Regions from separate parts of the Dyella jejuensis genome, predicted to be linked through region 1. Evidence: riboswitches for the same ligand, from Rfam matches in the RefSeq annotation. Region 1 holds a riboswitch; the other holds the start of a gene.
What was found. Region 1 has a riboswitch for fluoride ahead of ISP15_RS07535 (respiratory chain complex I subunit 1 family protein). Riboswitches for the same ligand answer to the same signal wherever they lie in the genome.
Positions count from the first base shown of each region.

Region 2: it holds a riboswitch for fluoride, as region 1 does, so the genes downstream of both, crcB (fluoride efflux transporter CrcB) here and ISP15_RS07535 (respiratory chain complex I subunit 1 family protein) in region 1, are expected to answer to the same signal.

Region 1 is NZ_JADIKJ010000007.1:34,836-41,053, forward strand. Features, by position in the region: gene ISP15_RS07510 (MutS-related protein) at 1-1,466, opposite strand, end outside; gene ppa (inorganic diphosphatase) at 1,429-1,974, opposite strand; gene ISP15_RS07520 (histidine phosphatase family protein) at 1,980-2,597, opposite strand; gene ISP15_RS07525 (MFS transporter) at 2,594-3,826, opposite strand; gene ISP15_RS07530 (hypothetical protein) at 3,826-4,389, opposite strand; fluoride riboswitch at 4,489-4,559, opposite strand; fluoride riboswitch at 4,689-4,750, shown strand; gene ISP15_RS07535 (respiratory chain complex I subunit 1 family protein) at 4,924-5,868, shown strand; gene ISP15_RS07540 (hypothetical protein) at 5,874-6,218, shown strand, end outside.
Region 2 is NZ_JADIKJ010000002.1:393,696-399,913, reverse strand. Features, by position in the region: gene ISP15_RS03510 (TraB/GumN family protein) at 1-317, opposite strand, end outside; gene cfa (cyclopropane fatty acyl phospholipid synthase) at 323-1,441, opposite strand; gene ISP15_RS03500 (DUF190 domain-containing protein) at 1,438-1,800, opposite strand; gene crcB (fluoride efflux transporter CrcB) at 1,818-2,198, opposite strand; fluoride riboswitch at 2,273-2,348, opposite strand; gene ISP15_RS03490 (glycosyltransferase family 9 protein) at 2,440-3,549, opposite strand; gene ISP15_RS03485 (hypothetical protein) at 3,581-4,048, opposite strand; gene minE (cell division topological specificity factor MinE) at 4,226-4,501, opposite strand; gene minD (septum site-determining protein MinD) at 4,507-5,322, opposite strand; gene minC (septum site-determining protein MinC) at 5,361-6,149, opposite strand.

The DNA.
Region 1 (6,218 bases):
CTGACGGTCTTTTCGTTGAACGAGGCCAGTTCGGCGAGAAAAGTCACACAGACGCCAAGCGTATCGCGCTGCGAGAGCCCTGCCAGCACTTTTTCGCCGAGGAAGGTCGCATCGTCGAGCGTGGTGGAGGAAAAAATCTCGTTCATGATGACGATGCTGCGGGACGTGGCCTGGTCCAGCACCTGGCGAATACGCACCAGGTCGTCCTTCAGCTTGCCCCGCAAATTGGCGATGTCCTCTTCTTTCTCAAAGTGGGTCAGCAATTGGTCGAACAGGAACAGATCGGCTTCCCATCCGGGCACCGGACAGCCGATATTGGCGAGCCAATGAATCTGGCCAAAAATCCGTGCAAAAGTGGTCTTGCCCCCCTGGTTCGGCCCGGAAATGACATACAGGCGTTCGGGGTCGTGAAGATGGAAATCGTTGCGCACGATAGCCATGTTCTCGCGCAGCAGCCGGTCTGCGAGAGCCAGATCGAAAACCTCATTGCCGACCAGCTCCTTGCTGGTCTCCGATAGCCTCGGATAACAGAAAACCAGCCCCCGGGCGCGAAACTGCCCGATATAGCTCAAATACGCCACATAGAACTGCACTTCGCGATCGAACCGGACGACGGCGTCATCGACGAACTGCGCGTGTTCGACGCCATAGGCTTCCAGGGATCGAAAAATTTCCGGATAAAACAAGGCGACACGCTCAAGCACTTGCGCGTCGATATGATCAAGTCCTACCCGATGACTGAACTTGGCCAGATGGCTGTGCACAGCACCCTGGCGGAATTTCGCGAAAGTTTCCTCGATGGCGATGCTGGCATCAATCTCATTGTCATAGCGACGAACGGTTATATTTCTTCCCTTGATATGCAGCGCGTATCGGATACGCGACAACTCCGAGATAAGTTGTCGTGTATCCGCGACCAGCCTTTGGAAAGTTGCCGATTGTGCATAGTCGTCCAGGTAGTGAGCGAGCGCACGCAGACCACGCGAGTCTGGCTTGGCTTGCCGCAACGCCTGGACAAGCTGCTCCACGGCCATGCCATACAGATCGATGGCTCCCAGCAGCCAGCGCTCCTTTTCATACCGGTAATGCAGCTTGTTCGCCTGGAACAGGCGCTTGCGCATGTCTGCCATAGCGCTGGAGAACGCCGCAATTGCCCGCATGATCTCGTCGCGCTCCAGGTCGCGCATCACTTCCTGGCGGTAATTGATGCCGTCCAGCGTTTCGATCTTGCTGTAAAAGAAAGGCTCGAGGTTGTATTCCTCCCTGCCGGCGATGACAGCCGCCACGATCCGATGCAGATTCAGATCCTGAAAGCACGCCGGCTCGTCGGCCGCTTCGGTCGCATCGCCCGCTCCCGTTCCTGGAAACAGGATGCTCAGAAACGGCAGGTGATCATGGCAGGCATCGTTCATGGCGACATCAAGACGTTCAGTGGGACTCGCGCAGGTACGCTTGATAGCGATCAATGCAGGCCAGCACCTCTTCCCGTGCCGGGCCTACGTCACGCCAGCCTTCGAACCGCACCCACTTGCCTTTCTCCAGATCCTTGTAATGCTCGAAGAAGTGCTGGATACGGCCGCGCGTGGTTTCCGGGACGTCGCTGAGTTTTTCCCAATGGGCATAGCCGGCGAACGTCCGGGTGACCGGAACGGCGATCAGCTTGGTGTCTTCCCCGTTTTCGTCCGTCATGTCCATCACGCCCAGGGGGCGGCACACGATCACCGAGCCTGGAATAAGCGGCATGGGCATCACGATGAGCACATCGAGCGGATCGCCATCGCCGCAGAGCGTGCCCGGCATGTATCCGTAATTGCAGGGATAGCGCATCGGCGTGGACAGCACCCGATCGACGAAGATCGCGCCGGTCGCCTTGTCCACTTCATACTTGACCGGTTCGGCGTCCATGGGAATCTCGATGATCGCGTGGATGGCATCGGGAACCTGCGGACCGGGAGAAACTTTATCTAGTGCCATGACGCCTACTCGCTCTCGTTTAGATGCTGCGTTTCGTTAATGGAGCGGATCGTGAAGCGATCCTCGTGGAAATGAATTTCGCTGATGCCGCACGGCGATGGGGCTGTCAGCCAATAGCTCGCTGGCGACAAGCCCAACGCATGGCACAGGAGTAACCGGATGACGCTGTCATGGGTAACTAGCGCAACGGTGCCGTGGTGATTGGCGTGCAGGATCGTTTGCAAGGCATCCGTAGCACGCGCGAACACTTCCTGCAGGGACTCCCCGCCGGGCAAGCGCATCGTATGAGGCGCGCTATGCCATGCCGTCAGTTCGTGTGGCCATCGCTGCGCGACTTCCGTAACAAGTTTTCCCTGCCAGGTGCCATAGTCAATGTCGTTCAGCCCGTGATGCGGCATCACATCCAGCTTGAACGGGCCGGCGATAGTGTCCGCAGTCCGCACACAGCGTGTCAGCGGGCTGCAGTAGATCGCATTGAGTACCCATCGATCGCTGATGGCGTCACGTGTCAGTTCGGCCTGGCGTATTCCGCGCTCCGTCAACAGCAAATTGGCACGGCCACGAAAACGGGGCGGAATGATGCCTTCCACCTCTCCATGCCGAATGAGCAACAGGATAGTCATGGCTGTATCTCCTTCGTGGAAGTTGAGAGACCAGGAGCTCGCGCAAACAACAGCAACGGCACGCCCAGCACTTGCAGCGCAACGGATAACACGACGATGTTCCAGAGCGAATGCTCATAGGCCCATCCCAGCGCGAGGCTTCCAAGGAACCAAGCCACCCCAAATACGGTGTTGAAGACCCCAAATGCGGATGCTCGCCGATGAGGCGGAAACAATCGTGCTACCGCGGCGCGCATGACCGATTCGTGGGCCCCTACGCCGACACCCCAGAGCACGGCTCCGATGGCGATCCAGGTTGCGTCGCCGAGGAAAACACACGGTGCAAATAAGGCCGACAGTATGGTCGCACCCACCAGGGCGCCCACGCCGTAGCGATCGAAAAGCCGTCCGAACGCCAATGCACTGACGCCAGCAGAGAGCATGGCCAGCGCGTACAGCGGCGGAATCCACACATCGGGAATCAGATGCAAAGCGTGTGCATGAAACGCAATCAGCGAATAGTCCGCAAACCCGGCGGCCACCAACGATGTGCCGCACAAATAGAACAGGAAGCGGCGGTTGGCGTCGATTACGGGCACGTGCGATGTTCGCTCCAAATCTCCGGGCGTGGGAAATGCCAGGCGTGCCAGCATGAGTGCGAAGAGCGCCGCCACCGCGGGAAACAGCAGGAACGCATATGCCATGTGGTAATTGCCGCGCCAGAGCAATACTGTCGCCATCAGCAATGGGCCGATCGTGGCGCCCGCCTGGTCCATCGCTTCATGCAAGCCGAAAGCCCAACCACTGCCGAGGCTGCGGCCCGCATAAGCCAGCATCGCGTCGCGCGCCGGCGTGCGAATGCCCTTGCCCACGCGCTCGCCAACGATCAGGACACCCGCTACCTGCCAATGTCCGGCCAGAGCCAGGAGCGGGACCACCAGCAGGTTTACCGCAAAGCCGATCATGGTGATCAGCCAATAGCGCCCCGTGCGATCGGCCAGGTACCCGGTGAACATCCTTAGGCCATAGCCGGTAAGTTCGCCTACCCCGGCAATGGCCGAGACCCAGAAGCCGCTCGCGCCAAGCAGTCCAAGAAACTGTCCGTTGATGCTTCGAGCGCCTTCATAGGTCATGTCGGCGAAGAGACTGACAACACCCACCATGACGACGAAACGCAATGCACGACGTGCATGAAGGCCGCTGCGATAAATAGGCAGCGGCAATGCAACAGCGTCGTTGCCGGTGTCCATCAGGAGACGCCGTGGACCACGATGGCCGGAATACCGGTACTCTGCACGACGGCGTCGAGCAGTCGGCTGATCTCGTTATCCCCCTCCTGGCCGTCCGGTTTGGCAGTAATGATGCGATCGATCTTTCGCTTTCGAATTTCAGCGTTGATACGCTCGACACTTGGCTCGGCCATGACATCACCGTCCAATGCAATGCCATATCGCTGACCTATCCGTGCAAAAGCGATCAAATCGTCGGCGAGACGTTCGCACTGCATGGCATCATCGGCAATGCCGGGAACGGCCAATACGTGCAACGTTGCGTCCGCCTGTTCGCGGGCGACCTGGAACCCTGTTTCGACAGCCAGGTCTCCCAAGGCGGAGCGATCGTATAAAACTAGGATTTGTGTGGTCACGAAGCGTGCATCCAGCCTGGGGAAGAAAGAAATCGATGCCCGGCGCCCCTGTACGCCAGCCGGCACGATGCGGATACGGGAGAGAGGAACAGAGGACACGTGCGCACGTCGGCGCATGGCTGCGTTGCATACGCGCCAAGCTGCTGCAGTCCCGCCGAAGAGATGCATGACCCGACTCCAGAATCGCCGCCAATCGGACGCCTGAATCGCAGAATGCGTTGCGGGGGAATCGAGGACGCCCACCAAAACGCGCGCTACGGACAAGCGCGTTCGATAGGCATCATCAGCCTTGCGGCGGTTGGGCCAAGCCCAGGAGGAATGCCATCTCCTTGAGCCAAACGATACCGATTCCCGCCTTCAACGGCAAGGTGGCAACGATGGCATTCACTGCCCAAACGACGATGTTTTCACATCCAGCATCTCCGGATAGCGGACGTTCCCCAGTCGCGGAAACCGTGCTACCGTCCACGCAAAAGGGTGATGGTGTCCGCCTCAGACCGCCCGCAGGGCTGATGACACCTACAGGCAATTGATGGCTTTTTCCATGTCTGGAGCCGTGTCATGACCTGTATTGTCTTATCCTGCGTTTTCGTTCTATGGGGTGCCGCATTGGCGGCCAGCGTGTGCCGGCCCAAAGCGGCAGCAACGCTCTTGCGCATCAAGTCGTCTCCACATCGGCCGCAGCGCTGAGGGCGCGCCGTGATGTGGCGGGATATCGCCGCGCAAATCGCACAAGTGCTCGCGGCGTTGCTGCTATCGCCCCTTTTGCAAGGTTTCATTCATCGCTATGAGGAACGCGCGCAGCGTGCGCGCGGTCCTTCTTTGCTGCAGCCCTATCGCGATCTACGCAAACTGTTTCGCAAGCAACTGGTCATACCCGATACCGCCGCATGGATCTTCTGGACAGCCCCGGTGGTGGCATTTACCGCGATGCTGACGGTGCCCATCTTGATTCCGGTGTTGACGGACTATCCGCTGCCGCTTTCGGACATGGGCGACATCCTGGGCGGCGGCCTGATCTTGACGCTGGGCACATTCTTCATAAATCTAGCCGCGCTGGATACGGGAAGCGCCTATGGAGGTATCGGCGCGAGCCGTACCGTGATGATTACGATCCTGGCCGAACCCACCCTGATACTGGTATTCGTCGGCATCACGCTGATGGCGCACGCGATGCTGCCATTTGTCGTCAATCATCTCCTGGTGGCGCACCCGGAGGTCTACCTGGGTCCTACCCATCTTTTTCTGGTGGCGGCATTCTTCGTGCTGTTGCTTACCGAAACGGATCGCTTGCCGATCCATTCGAGCACGCACATCGAGGTCTACATGATCGAGGAGGCCCGCATCCTCGAGTATTCCGGTCCATTGCTGGGATTGCTGAAGTGGGCGTCCATGATGAAGCAATTCATCCTGTACACCATTTTCTGCCACGTGCTGTTGTTGCCGTGGGGGCTATCGCATCATGGAACCGTGATCGGCATCGGCGGTGCGGTGCTTGGAATACTCGTGAAGTTCGGTGTAGTGGCATGCGCCGTGATCGTGGTCGAAACCGCGCAATCGCGCCTGCGTTTCTATCGCTACCAGGAGCCGCTTGCCGCTGCATTCATGCTCGCCGTCCTGGCGATCGTGGCCAACCAGATACGGTGACGTCGATGCTCGCAGCCCATCTGGACCCCCTCGCCGCCGCCCTGTTCAGCCTGTTGGCCATTGCCAGCCTTTTGCTGGCTTTCGTGATGCTCGGCTCGCGCTGGCTGAAAGACTACATGTTCGCCTTTGGCGCGCAATCCTGGCTGATCGGAATCCTTTCCGCATTGATTGGCTATTACGGCGGCTATCGCGAACTGTACATGGTCGCGCTATTGACCGTGCTGTTCCGTGGCCTCGTGCTTCCCTGGCTGATCCTGCGCATCCTGCGGCAGATGCCGGCCCAACGCGAAGTGCATGAAATCGTCAGCCCGGCGAGCAGCCTGATTATTGGCGCCGCACTAGTGATTTTC
Region 2 (6,218 bases), on a different contig from region 1:
TTCGCCAGCGCAGCATTATCGCTTTCGCTCAATTGGCTCGAAAGCGGATGTGCGCTATCCAGCCCGTAACGCAGCACCAGCGGAGCCATGCTCGCCTGGTCGTCATCGGTCAATTCGATCCAGAGCGACTGGCTTTGTGCGAGCGCCTGATTCAAGGCGGGAAAGCGCCAGTCCGTATCGTTTGGCAACAGGTGCACGGTGCCGAACAGATAGACCGTGCTATTGCCGCTGCTGACTCGCCACAAGGCTGGATGCGCCAGCGCGGTGCCCCAGGAAAGGAACAGCAGCAGTACGGCCCATTTTCGATAGGCACGCATGGGGCTCAGCGCGGAACGCGGTAGCCGCCGGGCACGCCGTTCGGGCTGAGCGTGAGCTGCCAAAGCTGGTCGCGCCGGCTGCGGAAGACGGCCGTCGATACTGAAAGATAGAAGCGCCACATGCGACGGAAGCGCTCGTCGTAACTCGTTGGGAGGCCAGGCCATGCGGCCTCGACATTCGCGTGCCAGGCGCTGAGGGTGCGATCGTAATCGGTGCCGAAGTTGTGCCAGTCCTCGACGACGAACAGGCCTTCCAGTGCTGCGGTAACCTGGCTGGCAGCGGGAATCATCGAATTGGGAAAGATGTATTTCTCGATCCACGGATCAGGCCGCCCGGGTGCCTGGTTGGTGCCGATACAGTGCAGCAGGAACAAGCCGTCTTCTTTCAGGCATCGGCGCGCGACCTCGAAATACTCCCGGTAATTCTTGCCGCCGACATGCTCGAACATGCCGATCGACATGATCGCATCGAAGGGTTCGTCGAGCTCGCGATAATCCTGCAGGCGAATCTCGACCGGCAGGCCCTGGCACAGTTCGCGCGCGAAGGCTGCCTGCTCATTGGAGACGGTAATGCCAACGCCAGTGACGCCATACCGTTCGGCCGCAAACTTCAGCGCCTCGCCCCAGCCGCAGCCGATGTCGAGCACGCGCATGCCAGGCTGCAGGCGCAGCTTGCGGCAGATCAGGTCGAGCTTGGCTTCTTGCGCATCGTCGAGGTTGTCGGCCTTTGCCCAGTAGCCACAGGAATAAACCAGCCGCTTGCCGAGCATCGCCTTGAACAGATCGTTGCCAAGATCGTAGTGCACCTTGCCGATCTCGAACGCATGCTGGCCGCGTTGCAGATTGATGAAGCGCGCCTTGAGATGGGCGATCAGCGTATCCAGCGACTTGAGGTGTTCGTCCAGATGGCTGCTGAGGATTTTGGTGAACATGCCGGGAAGATCCTGCGCATCCCACCATCCATCCATATACGCTTCGCCCAGGCCTAGCGAGCCGTGCGCGAATACACGTGCATACAGCTGCTCATCATGGACTTGAAGATCCGTCGGAGCGGGTCCGTCGATGCGCACGCCCGCCGTGTCCAGGAGATCGGCGGCGCGTTGCCGCAAGGAATCCTGATTCATCCGTTCACTTCCTTGCCCAAGACGCCAAAATGTACCGGCGACCATGCGTAGACCAGGTCAACGCCGGCTTCGCGCACGAGCCGCAGCAAGGTCTGCGCGTTCGGTTCGCTGAGCAGGAATTCGATCTTTTGCGGAAGGTCGTCAGCGAGTTCGAAAAAAGCTTCCTGGTGCAGCACGCCGTGCCGCCCGAATCCGGCCGTGGCGCGAAATACCGAGCCTCCGCCCAGCCGATGGCGCTTGGCCAGTTCCAGCAGCCACTCCGATACCAGCAGCCCATCGTGCCTGGCACGCACGTGCGTATAGAAACGCAGGAAGACGCCTTTGCCCGGATCGTGGTCGAACGAAGTTTCGATGCTCATGGCTTGCTCGATCCTTATCAATGGCGCAGTAATCCGCGCGTCAGGAAGATGCCCAGGATGGTCATGGCGAGGCTGCCGACCAGATGCACCGCGACATGGGCCCCGAACCAGGCCAATTGCCCGCGCAGCAGCAATGTATTGGCCTCGGCGGAGAAGGTCGAGAATGTAGTCAGGCCACCGAGAAAGCCGGTCATCGCGAACAGCCGCCATTCCGGCGGCAGGGCTTGGAAATGTTCGAAGATGCCCATCATGCAACCCATGATCAGGCCGCCGCTGAGGTTGGCGGCCAGGGTGCCCAGGGGCAGGGTGGGAAAAAGAGGGTTGAGCAGGATGCTGAGCAGCCAGCGCATCCAGCATCCGATCGCGCCGCCCAGGCCGACGGCAAGAAATCCGCTCATGCTCACGTTGTGTGGTCTCCCGATAGCGATAGATCGGTTCCACGGCAACAGGCACGCCTGCGCCGCCGGAATCCGGTAGTGCAGGCATCATCAACCTTTCGGTGGTTCGCCCCGGCTCGGGACGGGAGGCATGCCATCTCCCTCATGTTGAACATGCTAGCCGATGCCATGGCCGGCTGAACAGCGCATGCCTGCGCAGATGGCGGGCGCGCCTGTTCGTGACCTGCGATCGGATGCTTCGCTAGCGGTCCGTCGCTTGCTGTACGTGGTTGAACTCCGGCATGGCTGCGATGGTACGCGCCACCTCTTCCGGCGCGACGCCTTGCGCGGCAACCGCATGGCGAGAGGGGCCATAAGGCCCCCATTCGCCCACATTGGTTACCGTGAAGATGCCCATGGTGGGAACCTCCGACGCGCAGGCCAGATGCATGATGCCGCAGTCTGCACTGATATAGACGTCCAAACCGGACAGCACGCTGGCGAGCTTGCGCAGGTCGCTGGAATAATAGGCGGGATAGCGTGAGCCCAGCATCGATGCGCCCGACGCTGGCAGGATCTCCACGATGCGGTGCGCCGGATGGTGCGCTTCCAATCCCCGGATGAAGCGCATCCACCAGTCTTCGCCGAGCAGCTTGTTGCCGGTTGCATTGGCAAAGATGCCGATCACGCCATGGCCTGGCGATGCCGAGCCGCCGGCGGCGAGCGAACGGATCAGCGCGGCGCGGCCGTGCTCGCGTTCGACGGCATCCAGGCGAATGTCCGGGACTGGATAATCCGCCGTGGTATCGCGGCCCATGGCGCTGCGCAGCAAGTAGACCGGGCGGCGTCCCTTGCTCTCGTCCGGCGGCAGTGGAACCGCGTGGGTGATTTCGCCATGTTTTTTCGGGCTGCTGAAGCCGAGGGTGTAGGTGGCATTCGACAGCAGCATCAGCAGGCGGCCGGTTTGCGACAACGGATCGGCATCGATCGCCAGGTCGTACCGGATCTTGCGCATGCGCCGCAGCGTGCCGAAGAACTGGAACGGGTGCCCGACCCCATGTGCCGGCAGGCGAAAGAGACGCTGCACGTTGAAGAAATGGCCGTAGACGCCGCCGGCGACCGGGCTGCGCGTGAGGATGTCGATTTCCGCGGCGGGATAGACCTTTTCCAGTTCCGACAGCAGCGGCGTCAGCAACAATGTATTGCCGAGGCTGTGGCTGACATGGCAGACCAGGATGCGGTAGATGCCCTTGGCTGGCAACGGTTCGGCAGTCGGCTGTCCGTGGCTGCCGAAAACCAGGCGCATCAGCCGGCGCGCTGCGCGGCGACGCAGGTCATTGATGGGGTCGTAGTAACGGGTGTTCTTCAGCACGGCAATCTGGATGGCAACAGGGCGACGGCGACTATACCGGTTCGCCGCCTCGCGTAAGCAGCTTGTGGTCGATCAGCCAGGCCCTGGCATCTTCCGCATCGTGCTCGAACCAGGCGCGGGCGGAGCCGAGCCGGAACGAATAGCCCCAGGCATCCATGTCCATCATTACCCGTTCGCTGCCGACGCCGGGCAACATGCCGCCCAACACGATCTGCAAGTAGCAAACGGCATCTTCTTCGGCGATCGAGTCGGTGGCATCGGTATGCACGCCGGCGCGGCGTTCCGGCGGCAGCACGATCAGATGGCCGGCTTCATGCAGGACCGAGTGCACGGGCGTGTCGCCGCGCGCGTAGACCGTGCTACCGATGATGCCGGCTTCGTCCTCGCCCCAGTAGCTGCCGGGAATGGCTTCGCCGTCGGCCACGCGGACCAGGTTCAGGCCGTAATGGGCGAGCAGGGCTTCGATGGCGGCAGTGTCGAGGTCGGCGAGACGGAGCATGGCGTATGCATGATGCTTTCTGCCGAGAGCGGGCAGGGTTGAGGGGTTTCCCTCGCGAAAGGCTGACCTTGGCGCAGTCATGTGAAAGGGTCGAAACCCTTCCGTGCTGGGAAAAACCGGGGGTCAGAGTAGCCGCTTAGCCCAATCCGCTCCCTGAAAGGAGCGGGAACAAAAACATCAGGTCGCGGCGCCGCCCGCCGGCTTCCCGTCCGGCAACGCCACCGACAGTTCCAGCACCTCGTGCCCGCTGTCGCGCTCGACATTGATGTTGATCGCATCCAGGTCGACGTTGACGTACTTCTTGATGACCTCGAGCAATTCGTTGCGCATCAGTGGCAGGTAATCGGGGGCGCCACGAGTGGAGCGCTCCTGCGCGACGATGATGCGCAGGCGCTCCTTCGCGACGACGGCGGTCGGTTCTGGCTTGCGCTTGAGGAAATCGAGGATACCCATGGCGGTCAACCTCCGAATACGCGCTGGAAGAAGCCCTTCTTGGGTGCGTCGAGAAAGCGCATCGGGCGTTCTTCGCCAAGGATGCGGGCCACGGTGTCGCGATAGGCCTGCCCGGCGTGGGAGTTTTCGTCGACGATCACCGGCACGCCCGCGTTGGATGCAGCCAGTACGTTTTCCGATTCCGGGATCACGCCGACGACGCTGATGCCCAGGATTTCTTCCACGTCCTTCACGCTGAGCATTTCGCCCTGGTCCACCCGCGAAGGGTTGTAGCGCGTCAATAGCAGGTGCTGGGTGATGGCGCCATCGCCGCGTTCGGCGCGGCGCGTCTTGCTGGCGAGCAGGCCAAGGATGCGGTCGGAGTCGCGCACCGACGATACTTCCGGATTGACCACCACCACGGCGTGGTCGGCGAAATACATGGCCAGGTGCGCGCCTTTCTCGATGCCCGCCGGCGAGTCGCAGACGATGTAGTCGAAGCCGTCCTTGGACAGGTCCTCGAGCACTTTTTCCACGCCTTCCTGGGTCAATGCATCTTTGTCGCGCGTCTGGCTGGCGGCGAGCACATAGAGGTTGTCGTAACGCTTGTCCTTGATCAGTGCCTGCTTGATCGTGGCCTCGCCATGCACGACGTTGACGAAGTCGTACACGACGCGGCGTTCGCAGCCCATGATCAGATCGAGGTTGCGCAGGCCGACGTCGAAGTCGATCACCGCCACCTTCTTGCCGGCCATCGCCAAGCCCGTGGCAAGCGAGGCGCTGGTCGTGGTCTTGCCGACACCACCCTTGCCGGACGTTACAACGATAATCTCAGCACTCAAGGCTCATCTCCGCTGGTGTTCTTTATAATTAGTCGTAGTTATTTCAAAGGCGCAATCAGCAATTTGTCGCCATCGAGCCAGCATTGCACAGACTGGCCCTCCAGGTCTTTCGGTATCTGCTCGAACACGCGGTAATGGCCGGCGATGGCGACCAGTTCAGCCCGGAAGTCCGAGACGAAGATGCGCGCTTTCACGTCGCCCTGCGCGCCGGCCATGGCGCGACCCTTGAGGCTGCCATAGACGTGGATGCTGCCATCGGCGATCACTTCGGCGCCATTGGCGATCGCACCGGCAATCACCAGGTCGCGATCGCGCGCATAGACCTGCTGGCCCGACCGCACCGCGCCTTCATGGTGCTGCGCGCCGATGGAGCCCGCCTGGGGCGACAGGACCGGTTCGCGAATCGGCGCGGCGGGCACGGGCGCGGCGGCCGCCGGCGCGGCACTCGGCGCCGGCGACGGCATATTGCCGCCATCGGCAGGTTCGTAGGCAGCGCGGAACTTGGCAATCAGCGGCAGGCCCATGCGCTGCGCCAGCGCTTCGGTGGCGCTGGTGCCGTAAGCAAGACCGACCGGCAACATGCCGGCACTGCGCACGGCTTCGAGCAAGGCATCGACGGTGCCGTCATCGGGCAGGTTGAGCAGGTGGCTCAGGTCCAGCACCACCGCGGCCCGCGAGAACAACTGCGGCGCGGAACGCACGCGGCGTTCCAGTTCTTCGCACAAGCTCGCCGCGTCGGGCCGGCGAACGCGCACGCAGGCGATGCCCACCTGGCCGAAGCGCAAGTCGCAAGCTTCATTGGATTCCACCACTGAACCCGCCTTCATACGCTACGTACCCCATGCCGGAAGCGGACTGTGGGCAGGTTGAGGAAGAACCAGGAAGCGTATGGCGAG